Regions from separate parts of the Nocardia arthritidis genome, predicted to be linked through region 1. Evidence: riboswitches for the same ligand, from Rfam matches in the RefSeq annotation. Region 1 holds a riboswitch; each other region holds the start of a gene.
What was found. A riboswitch is a leader RNA that binds a small molecule or an ion and turns the genes downstream of it on or off. The one in region 1 is predicted to bind magnesium.
Positions count from the first base shown of each region.

Region 2: linked by a shared signal. The riboswitch ahead of F5544_RS21215 (MgtC/SapB family protein) and the one ahead of F5544_RS39470 (hypothetical protein) in region 1 are both predicted to bind magnesium.
Region 3: linked by a shared signal. The riboswitch ahead of F5544_RS14770 (FAD-dependent monooxygenase) and the one ahead of F5544_RS39470 (hypothetical protein) in region 1 are both predicted to bind magnesium.

Region 1 covers NZ_CP046172.1:8,704,052-8,709,409, reverse strand. Annotated here, with positions in the region: gene F5544_RS39485 (helix-turn-helix domain-containing protein) at 1-318, shown strand, start outside; gene F5544_RS39480 (pyridoxal phosphate-dependent aminotransferase) at 315-1,760, shown strand; gene F5544_RS39475 (hypothetical protein) at 1,757-2,707, shown strand; M-box (ykoK) riboswitch at 2,755-2,926, shown strand; gene F5544_RS39470 (hypothetical protein) at 3,250-3,942, shown strand; M-box (ykoK) riboswitch at 4,076-4,247, shown strand; gene F5544_RS39465 (hypothetical protein) at 4,561-4,791, shown strand; gene F5544_RS39460 (NRAMP family divalent metal transporter) at 4,882-5,358, shown strand, end outside.
Region 2 covers NZ_CP046172.1:4,697,267-4,702,624, reverse strand. Annotated here, with positions in the region: gene F5544_RS21230 (pyridoxal-phosphate dependent enzyme) at 1-911, shown strand, start outside; gene F5544_RS21225 (hypothetical protein) at 1,036-1,446, shown strand; gene F5544_RS21220 (TetR/AcrR family transcriptional regulator) at 1,516-2,160, shown strand; M-box (ykoK) riboswitch at 2,192-2,360, shown strand; gene F5544_RS21215 (MgtC/SapB family protein) at 2,601-3,320, shown strand; gene F5544_RS21210 (ABC transporter permease) at 3,317-5,053, shown strand; gene F5544_RS21205 (AAA-associated domain-containing protein) at 5,106-5,358, shown strand, end outside.
Region 3 covers NZ_CP046172.1:3,306,384-3,311,741, forward strand. Annotated here, with positions in the region: gene F5544_RS14745 (hypothetical protein) at 1-188, opposite strand, end outside; gene F5544_RS14750 (hypothetical protein) at 185-364, opposite strand; gene F5544_RS14755 (NUDIX hydrolase) at 414-977, opposite strand; gene F5544_RS14760 (TetR/AcrR family transcriptional regulator) at 1,018-1,632, opposite strand; gene F5544_RS14765 (cytochrome P450) at 1,757-2,998, shown strand; M-box (ykoK) riboswitch at 3,069-3,240, shown strand; gene F5544_RS14770 (FAD-dependent monooxygenase) at 3,462-4,664, shown strand.

The DNA of each region.
Region 1 (5,358 bases):
AACGCGCAGAGCATGCTCGTCGTCGACGAACAGTATGTCGCGGTCGGTGAGTACGACTATTCGCGGCAGGCCCGGGTGGCGACCCGCTTCTCGGCGCTGAAGCACGATGTCGCGTTCGCGGTGCGCCGCTTCGAGAAGCTCTACGCGCTGAAGCTGGCCGGATCGGCCATCGTGGTCAACGATGTGGTCGCCGATCCGGAACTGGCCGGATACGAGCGGCTCGCCGACTGCCGTGACCGGTTCCGCGCGGCATTGGAACGGCGCTGGCTGGATATGCCCGCGCCGGGGGAGTCTCCCGTCGAAGGCAATAGGTCGTGACGAGCGCGCTGACCGATATCGAGCCGTGGCGGCGCGAGGTGGGTCTCGCGACCGTCGCGAAACGTTCCGAGGCGCGAAAACGTCTGGTGCGCAAGCAATTAGGTGCTGATGCGCAGTTCGCCGGAACTGAGGGCCGCTGGTACTCGGGCGTGCTCGACGCCTACCACGGCGAAACCGGGCTGCCGCTGCACCCGGACGCCGCCGCCGCGCTCGACCGGGCCTGGCGAGAGCTGATGTCCATGCGGGATCCGGGCGTCACGCCCGAGTACGCGGACGAATATCGCGATGGCGCGCTCTACGACAAGCGGCAACCGCTGATTCTGCGAGAGTTGGCCGCGCGCAGGCTGTTCGGTAGGTTGGCCGCGCCGGATATCACGGTTCCCGGTATCGCGGTGCATCCGGATGAGGTCATCGTCTGCCCGTACTCGAGCACCATGCTGCTCGAGGAGGCGGTGGCGACGCTGGCCCGGCCCGGCGGCGTAATCGTCTGCCCGGAGGGGTTTTACAAGAGTTCCAGCATTCACGTCGAGAAGTTCGGGCTGCGCGTCGTTTCCTGTCCGGTCGCGCCGGATCATGCGTTCAAGATCGATCCGGAGCTGCTGGCGCGCTGCCTGGGCGACTTCGCGAGCCGCGGCGAGCTGTGCGGTGTGCTGCTGACGTTGCCGGGAAATCCAGTGGTGGTGGACTATTCGGCGGATGAGTTGGCCCGGATCGCCCAGGTGCTGCTCGACAGCGGTGCGCCGATCATCTGCGATATGGCCTTCGATGCCATGGTGGCACGGCACATCCCCATCGCCGCGCTGGCGCTGCCGGGCGGTAGACTGTACGACCGGGTCTTGACGGTCACCGGAAATTCCAAGGGCTACAACGCATTCGGTCCATGTAAGCTGGGCGCCGCCTGCTCCGGTGACGCCGAATGGCTGGCCAGGATCCGCGACCGGCTCACCATCTCGTTCCAGCGTGAGTCGATCCACCTGGCGCGGGCGATCGTCGAGCACACGCCGGAGGCGTATTTCGCGCACAATCGCACGCTGATGCGCCGCCAGCTCGACCGTGCGCGTAGGCATATCGATGCGATCAATGTCCGCGTCGGCGCGAAGGTCTTGCGGCCGCTGGGAAGTTCGCAGGGGATGTTCCGCACCATCGCGTTCACCGACGACCTGCTCGCCGCGGCGGGCGTCGAATCCAGTGCGCAACTGGAGGATCTGCTGCTGGCCGCGGCGGGCGTGGACAGTGTCGCGCTGGACCGCACCGGATCGGCGCGGCTCGGTGTCCGGCTCAATGTGCTCGCACCGCGCAAGGCGCCGGGCCAGGAGTCGCCGGACCTGCTCGACGAACTGTTCGACCGGTTGACGCGGCTGATCCTGGACATCCGCGCGGGCGACACCTACCGCGATGTGCTGCTGCGCCTGGGTCTGCTCGAAACCGTTGTCGCGCAATGATTGCCGGGGTAGTACGGGAAACCGCGAAGGCGGAGCGGCGGGTGGCGCTCACCCCGGACGGCGTGCGGCGGCTGGTGGCGGCGGGCCATCGGCTCATGGTCGAACACGATGCGGGCCACGGTGTGGAAATAGCCGATGCCGAATATCGCGCCGCCGGTGCGGATCTCGTCGACCGGGCCGAGCTGTACGGCGTGTCCGATCTGGTGGCGTGGGTGAAACCGCCCGCATATCAACTGGATTCGCTGGTCCGTCCGCATATGACGCTGGTCGGATTCCAGGATCCGATCCACCGCGCGGCGCGGATCGACGAATTGCGCGCTCGCGGTGTCACATCCGTCGGTTTCGAGGCCGTGGCGCACGACCGCCCCGATATCGACGCGCTCTCGGCGATGAGCCGAATTGCCGGGGAAATCGCGTACGGGCAAGCGCGACAATTGGTTTCGGTATCGGGGCCGATACGCGCGCTGATCATCGGCTGCGGGCAGGCCGGGCTGTCCGCGATCGGCACGGCGGTGCGCTCCGGCGATGCCGCGGTCGCCGTCGGCAACCGGCCGGAGCAGGCCGACGCGGCGATCCGCCTGGGCGCGAAGCGTTTTCTCGCCAACCCGGACGGCGATCCGGAGGTGCTGCGGCGCCAACTCGCGGCCGAGCCGCCCGACCTTGTCTTCTGCGCCGCGGTGCACCGGGGTTCGAGGGGACCCGTCCTCCTCGACGCCGCGACGCTCGACACGATGGCCGCCGGGACCGTAATCGTCGATCTGGTAGGCAAATCCGGTGGCAACTGCGTGGCCACCGTGCCGGACCGCACCGTCACCCTGCCGAACGGGGTGATCGTCACCCATCGTTCGAATTATCCGGCCGATCGCCCGTCGGCGGCGAGCGCCGCGTACAGCGCCGCGATGGCCGCCATGATTCTGGAACTCGATCGGCGCGCGGCAACCGAATAATGTCCGGATTGACTTCCGATTTCCGGAATGACAGGATTTCGCCGTAAACAGCACCTCGCTAGGTGAGGCTCCTGTACGAACACAGGCCACTGATCTGACGACGTCGAGAGACGCCCAAGATCAGGACAGGTCGTCCCGGATTAAGGGGCGATCCCAAGTGGCTTTCCGCGCAGCGGGATACGTCGTGCAGTGCCGAAACTCTGACGAGAGGGGTGCCCACCAGCGGATTCTGCCGTGGTGGCTTCCTCGCGTGCGCCCTGCTCGCGCCCCCGTGCGCCCGGCCTCGAGGAGGTGAGGAAAGGCCCGATGCCCATAGGCGACCATCCGTATCCGAGTCCCGGTCTTTCCGGGCCTCGTCGTGTCTCGATTCTCGTCACACGACCATGAACGCTTTCGTAATCCGCGGCCCGCGCCATATCGCGACCGCGTAATTCGTGCTGCCCGAATTATTCGGGCAGAAATCGGATTCAAAAATCCGCCCGCCATGGTTTTGTCATGCCCGAAAACGGTATGAATACCACCCGAGCTCCAAAGGTTTTTCGATGAGGAAGTTCAGCAGCTACGCGGCAGGCGCCGCGGTCGCGCTCGGCGCGCTCAACATCACCACTCCCGAGTCGACAGCGGTTCCGCCGCAACAGAATTCGTCCACCGAGGCGCCCGGCATCCACTGGACCGCGAACGTCGTCGACAAATCCATCGTGGTCAAGACCGACGCGGGCACCCTGTTCGCCAAGGACGGCCAGTTCGACGTGCTCGACGCCGACGGCCACGTGGCCGCGGGTATGCCGCTGAGCTACCGGCTGGACGACAAGGTCTTCCCGATCGCCGCCGAGATCGACGGCCACACCGCGATCCTGACCCCCGGCACCGATCCGGCAACCGCGACCCAGGCCCCGAGCCCGGCGCTGAAGCCGATCGATGCGCAGGCCGATTTCGATGCCGCGCTGAGCGCGGCCGGAACGCAATTCGGCCTGGCCACCGGCGTCGGCAGCCTGGTCGGCACCATCATCGGCGGCGGCGTCGGCTGTGTCGCGGGCGCGGTGGTCGGCGCGGTGCTGATGCCGCCGATCTTCCTGCCCGGCGCGGTCGGCGGCTGCCTCGCGGGCATCGTCGCCGGTGTCGCGCTCGGCGCGGCGGCGGGCACGATCGTGCTCGGCGTTCCGGTCGGCATCGCGTCGGCGATCCAATTCTTCCAGCGGCTCAACACCCCGCCCGCGGCGCCGGCGCAATCCTGAGCAATTCGGTCCGGTTGCGTCCCCAGTTGCGCAACCGGACCGAAAAAGATTGTGTCGCAACGACCTAGCCATAACCGAAGAACCGACCGGCACTGATTTGACTTTCGATCAGTCTGGGTGCAACATTTTCAGGTCAGCACCTCGCTAGGCGAGGCTCCTGTACGAACAAAGGCCACTGGTCCCACGACGTCGAGAGACGCCCAGGGCTAGGACAGATCGTCCCGGATTAAGGCGCGATCCAAAGTGGCTTCCCTGCCAGGGGGATACGTCGTACAGTGCCGAAGCTCTGACGAGAGGGGTGCCTACCTCGTCGTTTCAGGCGTGGGTATCCCTTACCGCGTGGTCTGATGCCATGAGTAAGCGACGCTCGCGTGCGTCTCGGCAGCAAGGAGGTGGGGGACGTTATGAAGTCCGGCGATAGTCCGTATCCGAGTCCGGTTCGAAAACCCCTATCGATACCAGCTCGCCGCGGCCTGATTACCGCCTGAAACCTGAAACCACCCATCGACCTACGAAGCGAATTCCGCTTTGGTGAGGGGGTCGGTGCTTTGGTGTCCGGGTTATTTTGCGGTGCCCGAAAAAGGTTGTGGTGACTGACTTTCCTGTCAGGAGTTCGCCATGGCGATCCTTGTTTTTCCGCGTCACATTTCCCTGTTCTCGATGCTGGGCGAGTCGGTTCGCAAGAACCGCGCCCGGCCCGGCCTGACCGTGCTTTCGGTACTGGGTGAGTCGGCCCGCAAGCAGCGTGCCCGGCGCACCCTCACCCCGCAGGAGCAGGCGAACCTGCGCGTCAGCCGGGGCCGCAATGCGATCTTCACCGCCTCGCTCGGCGGCCACACCACCTACTGATACGCATTTCGACGACGGCGTCGAACGGATCACTGAAGTCTCACCACTGCTGTTGTGCAGCAATGATTTTCAGGAAGCGAGGGAATGGCGATGGCCTTCTTCTCGAATGGCGGCAGCCGCCGCGACAACACCGCGACGGTAGCCGTTGCCCCCGCCAACGGCGCTCCGGCAGCACTGGATTCGGCACATGTCGGCGATATCGTCGGCGCCCTCGGCACCATCAAACAGCACGATACGGCGGAGGGCCGCAGCCGCTGGCAGCGGTTCCGCATGCTGCTCGCCGTCATCGGCCCCGGCCTCATCGTCATGGTCGGCGACAACGACGCCGGTGGCGTCGCGACCTACGCGCAGGCCGGGCAGAACTACGGTATGGCGCTGATTTGGACACTGGCGCTGTTGATTCCGGTGCTGTACGTCAACCAGGAAATGGTGGTCCGGCTCGGCGCGGTCGCGGGTGTCGGCCACGCCCGATTGATCTTCGCCCGGTTCGGCAAGTTCTGGGGTGCGTTCAGCGTCGGCGATCTGTTCATCGTCAACGCGCTGACCATCGTCACCGAATTCATCGGC
Region 2 (5,358 bases), 4.0 Mb from region 1:
AGGAGCCGGGCGCGTACCATCATCCGTCGCAGTACACCAACGAGAAGAATGTCGAGGCGCACTATCACGGCACCGGCCGCGAGATCCACGAGGATCTGTCCGCCGACGGCATCACCAGGGTCGACTATTTGATCGGCGGTCTCGGCACCACCGGGTCCACCCGCGGCGCCGCCACCTACCTGCGCAAGCACAATCCCGAATTGCGCACCGTCGCGGTGGTTTCCGAGCGGGCCGACTTCATACCCGGCATCCGGACGGAGAACGAGATGTGGGAGGTCGGGCTTTTCCAGCCCGATTTCTACGACCGGATCGTCACGGTGGAGGCGGGCCGCGCCATCGACGCGACGCTCGCGCTCGCCACCGGCTACGGCGTCCTGGCCGGGCCCACCAGCGGCGCCAGCTATGCCGCCGCATTGGATTACCTTGGCGCACTGGATCTTTCGGGACGCTCCGCCGACGATCCGGTGGTCGCGGTATTCATCGTGTGCGACCGGCTGGAACCGTACCTGTCCTATATCAAGAAGCGCAGGCCGGAACTGTTCGGCCGGGCCGACCGCCGCGCGGTGCCCACCACCGCGGAACTGGCCGCGACACCGGCACTTTCGCCCGTCGAACTGGCCGAGCTGGACCGCATCGGCAGGCCGACGATCGTGGACACCCGCGGCGCCATGGCCTACCGGATCGCGCATGTGCCCGGCGCGGTGAACATCCGCGACGATCAGCTCGACGAAATGTTCGTCCAGGGCATCCCGTTCCCGAAATCGCGGCCGGTGGTCTTCGTCTGCCCGGTGGGCGAGCTCTCGACGCGCTACGCCGCACTGGCCCGGCGGGCGGGATACGACGCGGCCAGCCTGTCCGGCGGCGTCGTCGCCTGGCGCGACGCCGGTTTGCCGATGGAGAGCGGGACATGAGTCGACGGGTACGGGAAATGTCATTCCGCGCGTGTCCCGGCCACGGCTCGCGCAGACTGGCGCACTAGCGCAGGATGTCATGCGCGGGTATTCGCTCCATCGGACTCGAAAGAGATGATGCACCATGCTGCTTCCGTCGAAGAAGACCGTCGCCGCCACCCTGACCACCGTCGGCGCTGTCGGCGCCGCGCTGGTGTGTACCGCACCCGCCGCGCCCGCCGCCGTCACCTCGATCACCATCACCCCCGGGATGAGCTTCGGCAGCTCGTCGCAGTACGGCACCGGCTGCAGCTACACCGCCACCGCCAACGCGACACCGGGTGACGTCATCGGATTCTTCGACCCCACCGGCAGTTTCGACCCGTCCGGCTGGGTCACCGTCTCCGACTCCGGTTCGGTCACCGCCACCTGGCGGCCCGCCGTCCCCGGCAACCACACCCTCTACGCGGTCCGCAGCACCGGCGAATACGTGCAGACCAGCGTGGCCGTCGGCACCGGCATCAACCTCGGCCCCGCCTGCGTGGTGCCGTCCTGACGAGAGGTTCGGTCGGCGCGCCAGGCCCTGTCTCGAAGTCCGGTCGATACAGGGCCTTAATGTAGGCGAGTGCAGACAGGTCAGGATTCAGCCGACGGGGGTCCCCGCATCTGGGGTGGGACCACGCTCACCGAGCGCAGGGAGGCCCGCCGGGCCGCGCTGCTGGAGGCCGCGCTCGACCTGATCGGGGAATCCGGCGCGAGCGGGGTCACCATGCGCGCGGTCTGCCGCAGATCCAACCTGACCGACCGCTATTTCTACGAGAGCTTCGCCAGCCGCGACGAACTGCTCGACGTGCTGTACCGGCAGGTCGCCGACGAGTTCCTGGCGCCGATGACGGCCTTCGCGGCCACCGACGATCCGGCGCGGGACCGGCAGCTCTCGGAGATCCTGGTCGACAAGGTGCTGGCCGACCCGCGCAAATCCCGACTGTTCCTGGTCGAGCCCTATTCCAGCACCGGGCTCGGGCAGACGACCATCGCGGTGATGCCGGTATTCACCCGGTTGATGCAGGACCACCTGTTCGCGCACATCCAGGATCCGGTGCGGCGCAGGCTGGCCGCGGTCACCATGGCAAGCGGCAATGCCGGCATGTTCTCGGCCTGGCTGAACGGCTCGCTGCGGGCGAGCCGGGATCAGATCGTCGACCACTACGTCGCGACGCTCACCATCTATCGCGCTCTGTACCAGGACCAGGCCCCCGATTTGCCATGACACGCGGCGGGGTGTTTACTCGCTGACGCAAGGTGCTCATCGTTCGCTGAGGCTCCTGCACGGATACAGGCCAGCGACCCCGAACGTCGAGAGACGCCCCGGGTCAGGACAGGTCTCCCCGGCCTAAGGGGTGACTCCGATTGGCTCCCATCCCCGGGTTCACGCCGTGCAGTGCCAAAGGTCTTACGAGGAAGCCGTCAAGCGTTCGTCGAGATTTCCCGTTCCTCGGATACGGTAGGCGCACGCGACCACCATGATCGACAAGCGCGCGGCACGATCGGAAGTTTTTGAGGAGGTGAGCCGGATGACCGGCGGTGATAGTCCCAGATCCCTGTTTGCCAACAATTCACCTGGCGACACCTTCGTAGCTCGCGACGGGGCGCATACCCGCCCGTAATCTGCTGTTTCGACGGTGCGCACATCATTCGGGAGAAAGCGTCATGTCAACAGTCGAAATGGTGCTGCGGCTGCTCACCGGCGTCGGCCTCGGTACCGCGATCGGTTTCGAACGCCAGTACCGCGCCCGCGGTGCCGGACTGCGTACCAATGCCCTGGTGGCCGCCGGCGCCACCCTGTTCGTGTTGTTGTCCGCCAACGGTTTCCAGGGCAACGATGCGGACCCCACCCGGGTGGCCGCCCAAATCGTCTCCGGCATCGGCTTTCTCGGCGCCGGTGTGATCATCCGCGACGGGCTCAACGTGCGCGGGCTGAATACCGCTGCCACACTGTGGTGTTCGGCCGCGGTCGGCGCGTTGGCCGGTGCGGGCATGTACAGCACCGCGCTCGCGGGCACCGTCGCGGTGGTCGCGGTGAATATCGCGCTGCGGGCCGCGGGCCGGGCCGTCGACCGCAATCCGGTATCCACCGAGGAGCAGGCCGCCAGCTATGTATTCGTCGCGGTGACCAACGACGACAACGAGGCACATGTGCGCGCATTGCTGGTACAGGCGTTGACCCGCACCGATTTCCGCCTGGTCTCGGTGTCGAGCGCGAATACCGATAAACCCGGCCGGGTGGAGGTGCGCGCCGAACTGGTCGGCGATCAGCGCGACGACCGGCAGATGGAATCCGCGGTGAGCAGGCTCAGCCTGGAACCGTCGGTGACCAGCGTCGGCTGGCACACCTCGGTGAACGAGAAGGCGGGCGGGTCCCAGGCATGACGCTGCTGCGCTCCTACCCCTCCCGCGACGCGCTCGACCGCCCGCGCGCCAGGATCGCCGATGCCGTGGTGTTCACCGGCGCCGCGGTGCTCGTCTATGTGATCGTGCGACTGTCCGCGGGCGCCGCCGTGCCGTTCGACGCGAACACCGCTCCCGCAACGGTTTCCACCGATATCTCGGAGCTGCCCTACTATGCGGCGCGCTCGCTGCTGCGGATGTTCGCGGCGCTCGCGCTCTCGATCGTATTCACCTTCGTCTACGCGACGGCCGCCGCCCGGCTGCGGCGGGCGCGGCTGATCATGTTGCCCGCCTTGGACATTCTGCAGTCGGTGCCGGTGCTCGGCTTCCTGTCCATCACCGTCTCCGGGTTCATCGCGCTGTTCCCCGGATCGCAGCTGGGCCTGGAATGCGCGTCGATCTTCGCGATCTTCACCGCGCAGGCGTGGAATATGACCTTCGCCTTCTACTACAGTCTCATCGCCCAGCCGCGCGAACTCGACGAGGCCGCGCGCAACCTGAGATTGTCGCGCTGGCAACGATTCTGGCGGGTGGACGCGCCGAGCGGGATGATCCCGCTGGTTTGGAACGGCATGATGAGCTTCGGCGGCGGCTGGTTCTTCCTCGTCGCCTCCGAGGCGATCAGCGTGAACAACAATAATTTCGCGCTGCCCGGCATCGGCTCCTTCGTGGCGACGGCCAGCGCCGACAAGGATCTCGGCAAGGTGTTCATCGCGATCGGCGTGATGATCGTCATGGTCGTCGGGGTGAACTTCTTCTTCTGGCGCCCGCTCACCGCATGGGCCGAGCGGTTCCGGGTCGAGGAGTCGGAGGCGGCCGAGGCGCCGCGCAGCCTGGTGCTGAACCTGTTGCGCCGCTCCACCATTCCGACGCTGCTCGGCCGGGTGCTCGGCCCGGTCGTCGCGCCGGTGGACCGGGTGATGAGCGTCTTCGGGCTGGCCGAACATCCGCTGCGCACCTCACCGGCGCGCCGCAGGGCGGGCGATATGGTCTTCGCGGCGGTGATCGCGGCCGGAATCGTCTGGGGCGCATACCGGGTCGTCACCTATATCGCGTCGACCGCGGGCTTCGGCGAGGTGCTGCACGCCTTCGGGCTCGGCTTCATCACCCTGCTGCGGGTGGTGGTGCTGCTGATCTTCGCGACCGCGGTCTGGGTGCCGATCGGCGTTTGGATCGGGTTGAACCCCAAGGTGTCCCGGCTCGCGCAGCCCGTGGTTCAGGTGCTGGCCAGCTTCCCGGCCAACTTCCTGTTCCCACTCGTCGCGGCCGTTCTGGTGTGGAGCGGCGCGAGTTTGAACTGGGCCTGTGTGCTGCTCATGGCGCTCGGCGCGCAGTGGTACATCCTGTTCAACGTCATCGCCGGCGCCAGCGCGGTGCCCAACGATCTGCGCGAGGCCGCCGCCAACCTGCAGCTGCCACGAAAACTGTGGTGGCGCAGGCTGATTCTGCCCGCCATCTTCCCCAGCTACGTCACCGGCGGCATCACCGCCGCCGGTGGGGCGTGGAACGCGTCCATCGTGGCCGAGGTGGTGGAGTACGGGTCGACCACGCTGGTCGCCGCCGGACTCGGCTCCTATATCAAACAGGCCACCACGGCCGGTGATTCGCCGCGCATCCTCATCGGGGTGCTCGTCATGAGCATCTTCGTCGTCGTCATCAACCGGGTCTTCTGGCGCAGGCTCTACGCGCTCGCACAGCGGCGGTACTCGCTGTGACCGCGCGAATCGGGCTGTTCGCCAAGCATTTTCGTTCGACAGGAGGTCTCACATGACGGCAACGACCACCACCGGCGAGGTGTTGCTCGATATCGCGGGCGTCGGCAAGCGGTTCACCGGCGCGGCGGGCGATGAGCTGCGCGTGCTCGACGGTATCGATCTGCAGCTGCGCAGCGGTGAAATCGTCGCGCTGCTCGGGCGTTCCGGCTCCGGCAAGTCGACCCTGCTGCGCATCATCGCCGGGCTCATCGCACCCTCCGACGGACAGGTGCGCTACCGCGGCGGACTGCTCAACGGCGCCAATC
Region 3 (5,358 bases), 4.6 Mb from region 1:
AGATAGGGGAGTTGGGTGGGTAATTCCACTGCGCCGAACATCGCTCCCGGATAGAGCGCGAGATGATCGGGCAGGTACAGCCCCTCGAATCCGCACCGCTCGGCATGCCGTGCGACCGCGATGAGCCGGTCCGGATCCACGCCGTGGAACGGCGAACTATAGCTGATGGCGAAACGCATGTCGCTCAATGGAATTCACATTTCGGCGGCGCGGCGCGCAGCCGGGCGAGCAGTTGTTCGCGCAGTGCGGCGAGCTGGTCCATGGTCGCGTCGACCTGCCGAGCGGCGCGCTCGCACCAGGCCGTGCTGTTCGTAATACCGCAGGTGCGGGTGCCGATCCGCTCGGCCAGTTCGCCGATGAGCATGCGACCTCCTTCGATGCGTCGGCCGCAACGGTAAACGTTGTCACCGGCGTCAAGGCAAGATCGCGGCCTCCAGTTTGCCTAGGAAACGCCCGAAATGCGGATCGGATTCCGGGACGGCGAACCGGTCGATATCCCACCACCGGCCGTCGCCGAACTCTCTTGGATCCAGCCGATATTCGCGGGTGCGGTCGCCGCGGACGACGTACCAGAGGCTCACGTCCTCGTGCCCGGCGTCGATTCCGATCGTGGTGGTGATCGTCAGGAACAGCGGTGCGGTGCCGACGACGCCGAAATCGGGCTCGATGCCCAACTCCTCCAATGTCTCCCGGCGTGCGGCCGCGAGCGGATGTTCGCCGGGCTCGACATGGCCGCCGGTCGGCAGCCACAGCCCGGCCAGTCGATGCAGGCCGAGCAGTACGGCACGGCCGTCCGGGTCGACGAGCACCGCGTAGGTGACCAGATGTCGCGGTGGCGTCGCGGGTTTCGCGCGGCGGAAGACATCATCGGTCGCGTCCAGCCAGCGCAGCGTTTGGGCGATGTGTTCGCATTCGAGCGCGTCGAACGGTTCGATCCCCCGCACGATTTCGGCGATGACTGCGGTGGCAGGATGCATGGCGGGACTGTAACGCCGCCCACCGACAGGAAACTCGAGGTCAGCGCCGGTCGAAGTGGGTGCGCACCAGGTCGGTGTAGTAGGCGATGACACGCGCGGGCGGGAACTCGCCGGGTTCCGCGAGAGTGAGGCGTCCGGCGTTCCAGACGAGCGCGTCGATGGCGCGGGCGGTCATCGCGACGTCGAGGTCGGTGGTCGCGGCGCGGACGAAATCCTCCAGCGCGGTGACGAGTTCGCGTCGCCAGTGCTCCATCCGGCGGCGGAAGTACGGTGTCGCGCTGTCCACCAGTACGAAGGCGGCTCGCCAGCGGTCCGGGGCCTCGGTGACCGCGCGCAGGAACCCCGCCAGGTAGCGCAGTACGTCGGCGGCGGGGTCGCCGGTCGGGCGCAGCGGCACGATATCGGAAAGTTGTTGGCGGGCAAGTTGTTCCTCCCGCTCGAGCGAGCTGCGCAGTAGGTCGTCGGTGTCGGTGAACTGGCTGTACACCACCGGCCTGGTGACACCGGCCGAGCGCGCCACCGCATCCATCGAGACCTTGTGGATGCCCTGTTCGACGATGATCCGCAGCGCCGCGTCGAGTAGTTGGGCGCGCCGCTGCTCGGGGGCCATGCGCGGCGCGTAGGTGCGATTGCGCCGGGTCGCCGGTTCGGTCATCGCTGCTTCTCTGTTCTGTGTGGGGGCTGGAAAGTCATTTCGGGGCTCTTGACAGCGGGTGGCTCAGTCCAGGATGCTACAGGGACTGTAGCTACAGTAGATGTAGCATTTGTGGAGGACCGTGATGACCACGACGGACGAGCCGATCGGTATCGCCGACTACCTGAGCCTCATCGACCCGGCCAACCGGCCCGATCCGTACCCGTTGCTAGCGCGGATGCGTGCGGCCGGACCGTTCCGGCTCGGCTCCGCGCCCGTCGTCGTCTTTCCCGGGTACGCGGACTGCGCGACGGTGCTGCGGCATCCGGATGCCCGCGTCGACCGCAGGCTCAGCGCCTTCGAACTGTCGCAGTTCCCGGACCCCCGCACCGGCGACGACGAACGTGGGCCCGCATTCCTGTTCCGCGATCCGCCCGACCACACCCGGCTGCGGCGGCTGGTCGCGAAGGCGTTCACCCCGCGCGTCGTACAGACCATGGAACCCAGGATCACGGCGCTGGTGGACGGCATACTCGATCGGGTCTCCGGAACCGAATTCGACGTCGTCGCCGAGCTGGCCTATCCGCTGCCGGTCACCGTCATCTGCGAATTGCTCGGTGTCCCACTGGAAGGCGAGGCGCGGCTGGGTCGCTGGTCGGCGCTCATGTCGCGCAAACTGGATCCGACATCGCGCTCCACCGCCGAATTCGCCGCCGATCCCGCGGCCGTCGACCAGGCGAGCGACGAATTGTATGAATATTTCGAGGAATTGACGGTTCGCAGGCGCGCGGACCCCGGGCCGGACCTGCTGTCCGAACTCATCGCCGCCGAGGAGGCGGGCGACAAGCTCAGCCACGACGAATTGATAAGCACCTGTGGGCTTTTGCTCATCGCCGGGCACGAGACGACGGTCAACCTGATCGGCAATGCGGTGCTCGCGCTGCTGCGCAACCCCGAACAACTCGCCGCGCTGCGCGCCGACCCGGCTCTCGCCGCCGCCGTGGTGGAGGAGACGCTGCGCTACGACCCGCCGGTACAGCTCGCCCCGCGAATCGCCGCCGCGGACCTGCGGATCGGCGATTTCCCGGTGCGCCGCGGCGAGGTCATGATCATGCTGCTCGCCGCCGCACAGCGCGATCCGCGGCTGAATCCGGACCCGGACCGCTTCGACCCGCGGCGTGACATCCGGCACCTGGCCTTCGGTGCGGGGGCACACTTCTGCCTCGGGGCGCCGCTCGCGCGATTGGAGGCGCGAGTCGCGTTGACGCGCTTCGCATTACGGGTTCGCGAACCACGCCTGCTGCTGGACCCGCCGCCCTACCGCGACCATGTCACCCTGCGCGGTCCGGCCGCGCTGCCCGTCGGTTTCACTGAGATCGCACCCTGAGCGCGAAAATTCCTTCGCGACAGGAAGAATCGCTTGACTTCACCGGCGAGTGCGGGTCAGTATTTTCAGGTCAGCACCTCGCTAGGCGAGGCTCCTGTACGAACACAGGCCACTGATCCGACGACGTCGAGAGACGCCCAGGGTCAGGACAGATCTCCCCGGATTAAGGGGTTATCCGAAGTGGCTTCCCCGGCAACGGGATACGTCGTGCAGTGCCGAAGCTCTGACGAGAGGGGTGCCAGCCCGTCTTTCGGGTTCCCCTTTGTGCCTTCATAGTGATCAGCGCGGCGAGGAGGTGGGGGACGACATGATGTCCGGCGATAGTCCGTATCCCAGTCCGGTTCTGACATATACATTCCCAGCTCGCTGCGACACTCCGATCGCCTGACGAACGTCGGCGCGGTACCTCTTGCCGTGCCTGGAAACTGTTGCAGTGTGCGGGTTTTCGCAAAGGAAGTGCGATATGCGAATCCTCGTCTCCGGTGCCAGCATCGCCGGACCCGTCCTGTCCTACTGGCTCACGCGGTACGGATTCACCGTAACCGTCGTCGAAAAGGCGCCGACACTGCGCAAAACCGGTGGTCACGCGGTCGACCTGTTCCGGCCGTCCGTGGAGATCTCCGAACAAATGGGTGTGCTGCCGCGAATCATGGAGCACGCCACCGGAACCGACTACCTCACCGTGCACACGGGTAGCCGCCGGGTGCGATTGGACCAAGCCAAGCTCGCCCGGGCCGCCTCCGATCGGCATGTGGAGATCATGCGCGACGATCTCAGCGAAATCTATTACGACGCAACACGAAACGATGTGGAGTATCGGTTCGGCGATTCCATCACCGCGATCACCGCGGACGGCCGCGTCAGCTTCGAGCACAGCGAACCGCGGGAATTCGATCTCGTCGTCGGCGCCGACGGGCTGCGCTCGAATGTCCGGCGGCTGGTCTTCGGGCAGGTGCCGGAACGGTTTCTGGGCGGCTACCTCGCGGTGGCCTCGGCGCCGCGCGAACTCGCGGTGCCCGGCGAATTCAACGCGCGGTTGGCGGTCGGCCGAGTCGCGGGGATCTACACCGCCCAATGCCTGACCGACTCCCGGATCCTCTTCCTGTTCCGGCCGGAACAGGAACTCGATTACGACCACCGCGATATCGATCAGCAGAAGCGGTTGGTGCGCAAGGCATTCGCCGGCTCGGCGCCCGAGGTCGACCGGTGGCTGGCGGTGCTCGACGATACGCCCGCCTTCTATTTCGACTCCATCACCCAGCTTCGGCTCGACCGCTGGTCCCGGGATCGGGTCACGCTGGTCGGCGACGCCGCCTACTGCCCCGGCCCGGCGGTCGGTGGCAGCACCAGCCTGGCGATCGTCGGCGCCTACACCTTGGCCGGGGAACTCGCCGCGGCCGGTGGCGACCACACCGTCGCGCTGCCCGCCTACGAGGCGGTGATGGCGGAATCGGTCCGGCGTAGCCGGATATTCGCCGCGCGGGCGGCCGCGACGATCGTGCCCACCTCCCGCCTCGGCATGTGGGCACTCATCCAAGCCGGACGACTGGGCACGGCCCTGCCCACCGGGTTGGCTCGCGCCGCAACGAAACTCGGCGCCCGCGGCCTGCGGTTTTACGACTCGATGCCGGTCAAGGATTACGACACTCCGCTCGCGTCGGTCTAGCGGCGGGATCTCTGGGTACGCGAGAACTGACCGGCGGGAGATGGTCAGGAGGTGATGATTGTGATGTCACCGATGTTTATGCAGTTGATGGACATGTTGCGAGACTGGTGGAACATGATGTTCCCCGATATGCCCATGTAGTGACACCGATCGATCAGCCGGACAGCGCAGCCTCGGCCCGCCGCTGTCCGGCTGTATTTTTTTGGGATGGGGCCCGAGGTGTGCGGTGTGGGGTCCGGTATGTGATGTGCGGCGGGACATGCGATGTGGGGCCGGGCATGCGGTGTGCGGCGGGCGTGTGATGTGGGGCCGGGCATGCGATGTGGGGCCGGGCATGCGGTGTGCGGCGGGCGTGTGATGTGGGGCCGGGCGTGCGGTGTGCGGCGGGCGTGTGATGTGGGGCCGGGCGTGCGGTGTGGGGATCGGCGTGTGGTGTGCGGCCTGGGTATGTGGGTGTGTGGCGGGGCGTGTGGTGTGCGGCCGAGCATGCGGTGTGCAGCGGGGCCATGTGGTGTGTGGTCCGGCATGTGATGTGGGGCGGGGCATGTGATGTGCGGGCCGGGTGTGTGGTGTGGGGCGGGGTGTGTGGTGTGGGGCGTGTGGCGTGTGGTGTGGGGCCCGGTATGCGGTGTGGGGCTGGGCGTGCGATCTACGGCCGAGGCAGTGGGGCGGATCATGCCGGAAGGTTGTCAGG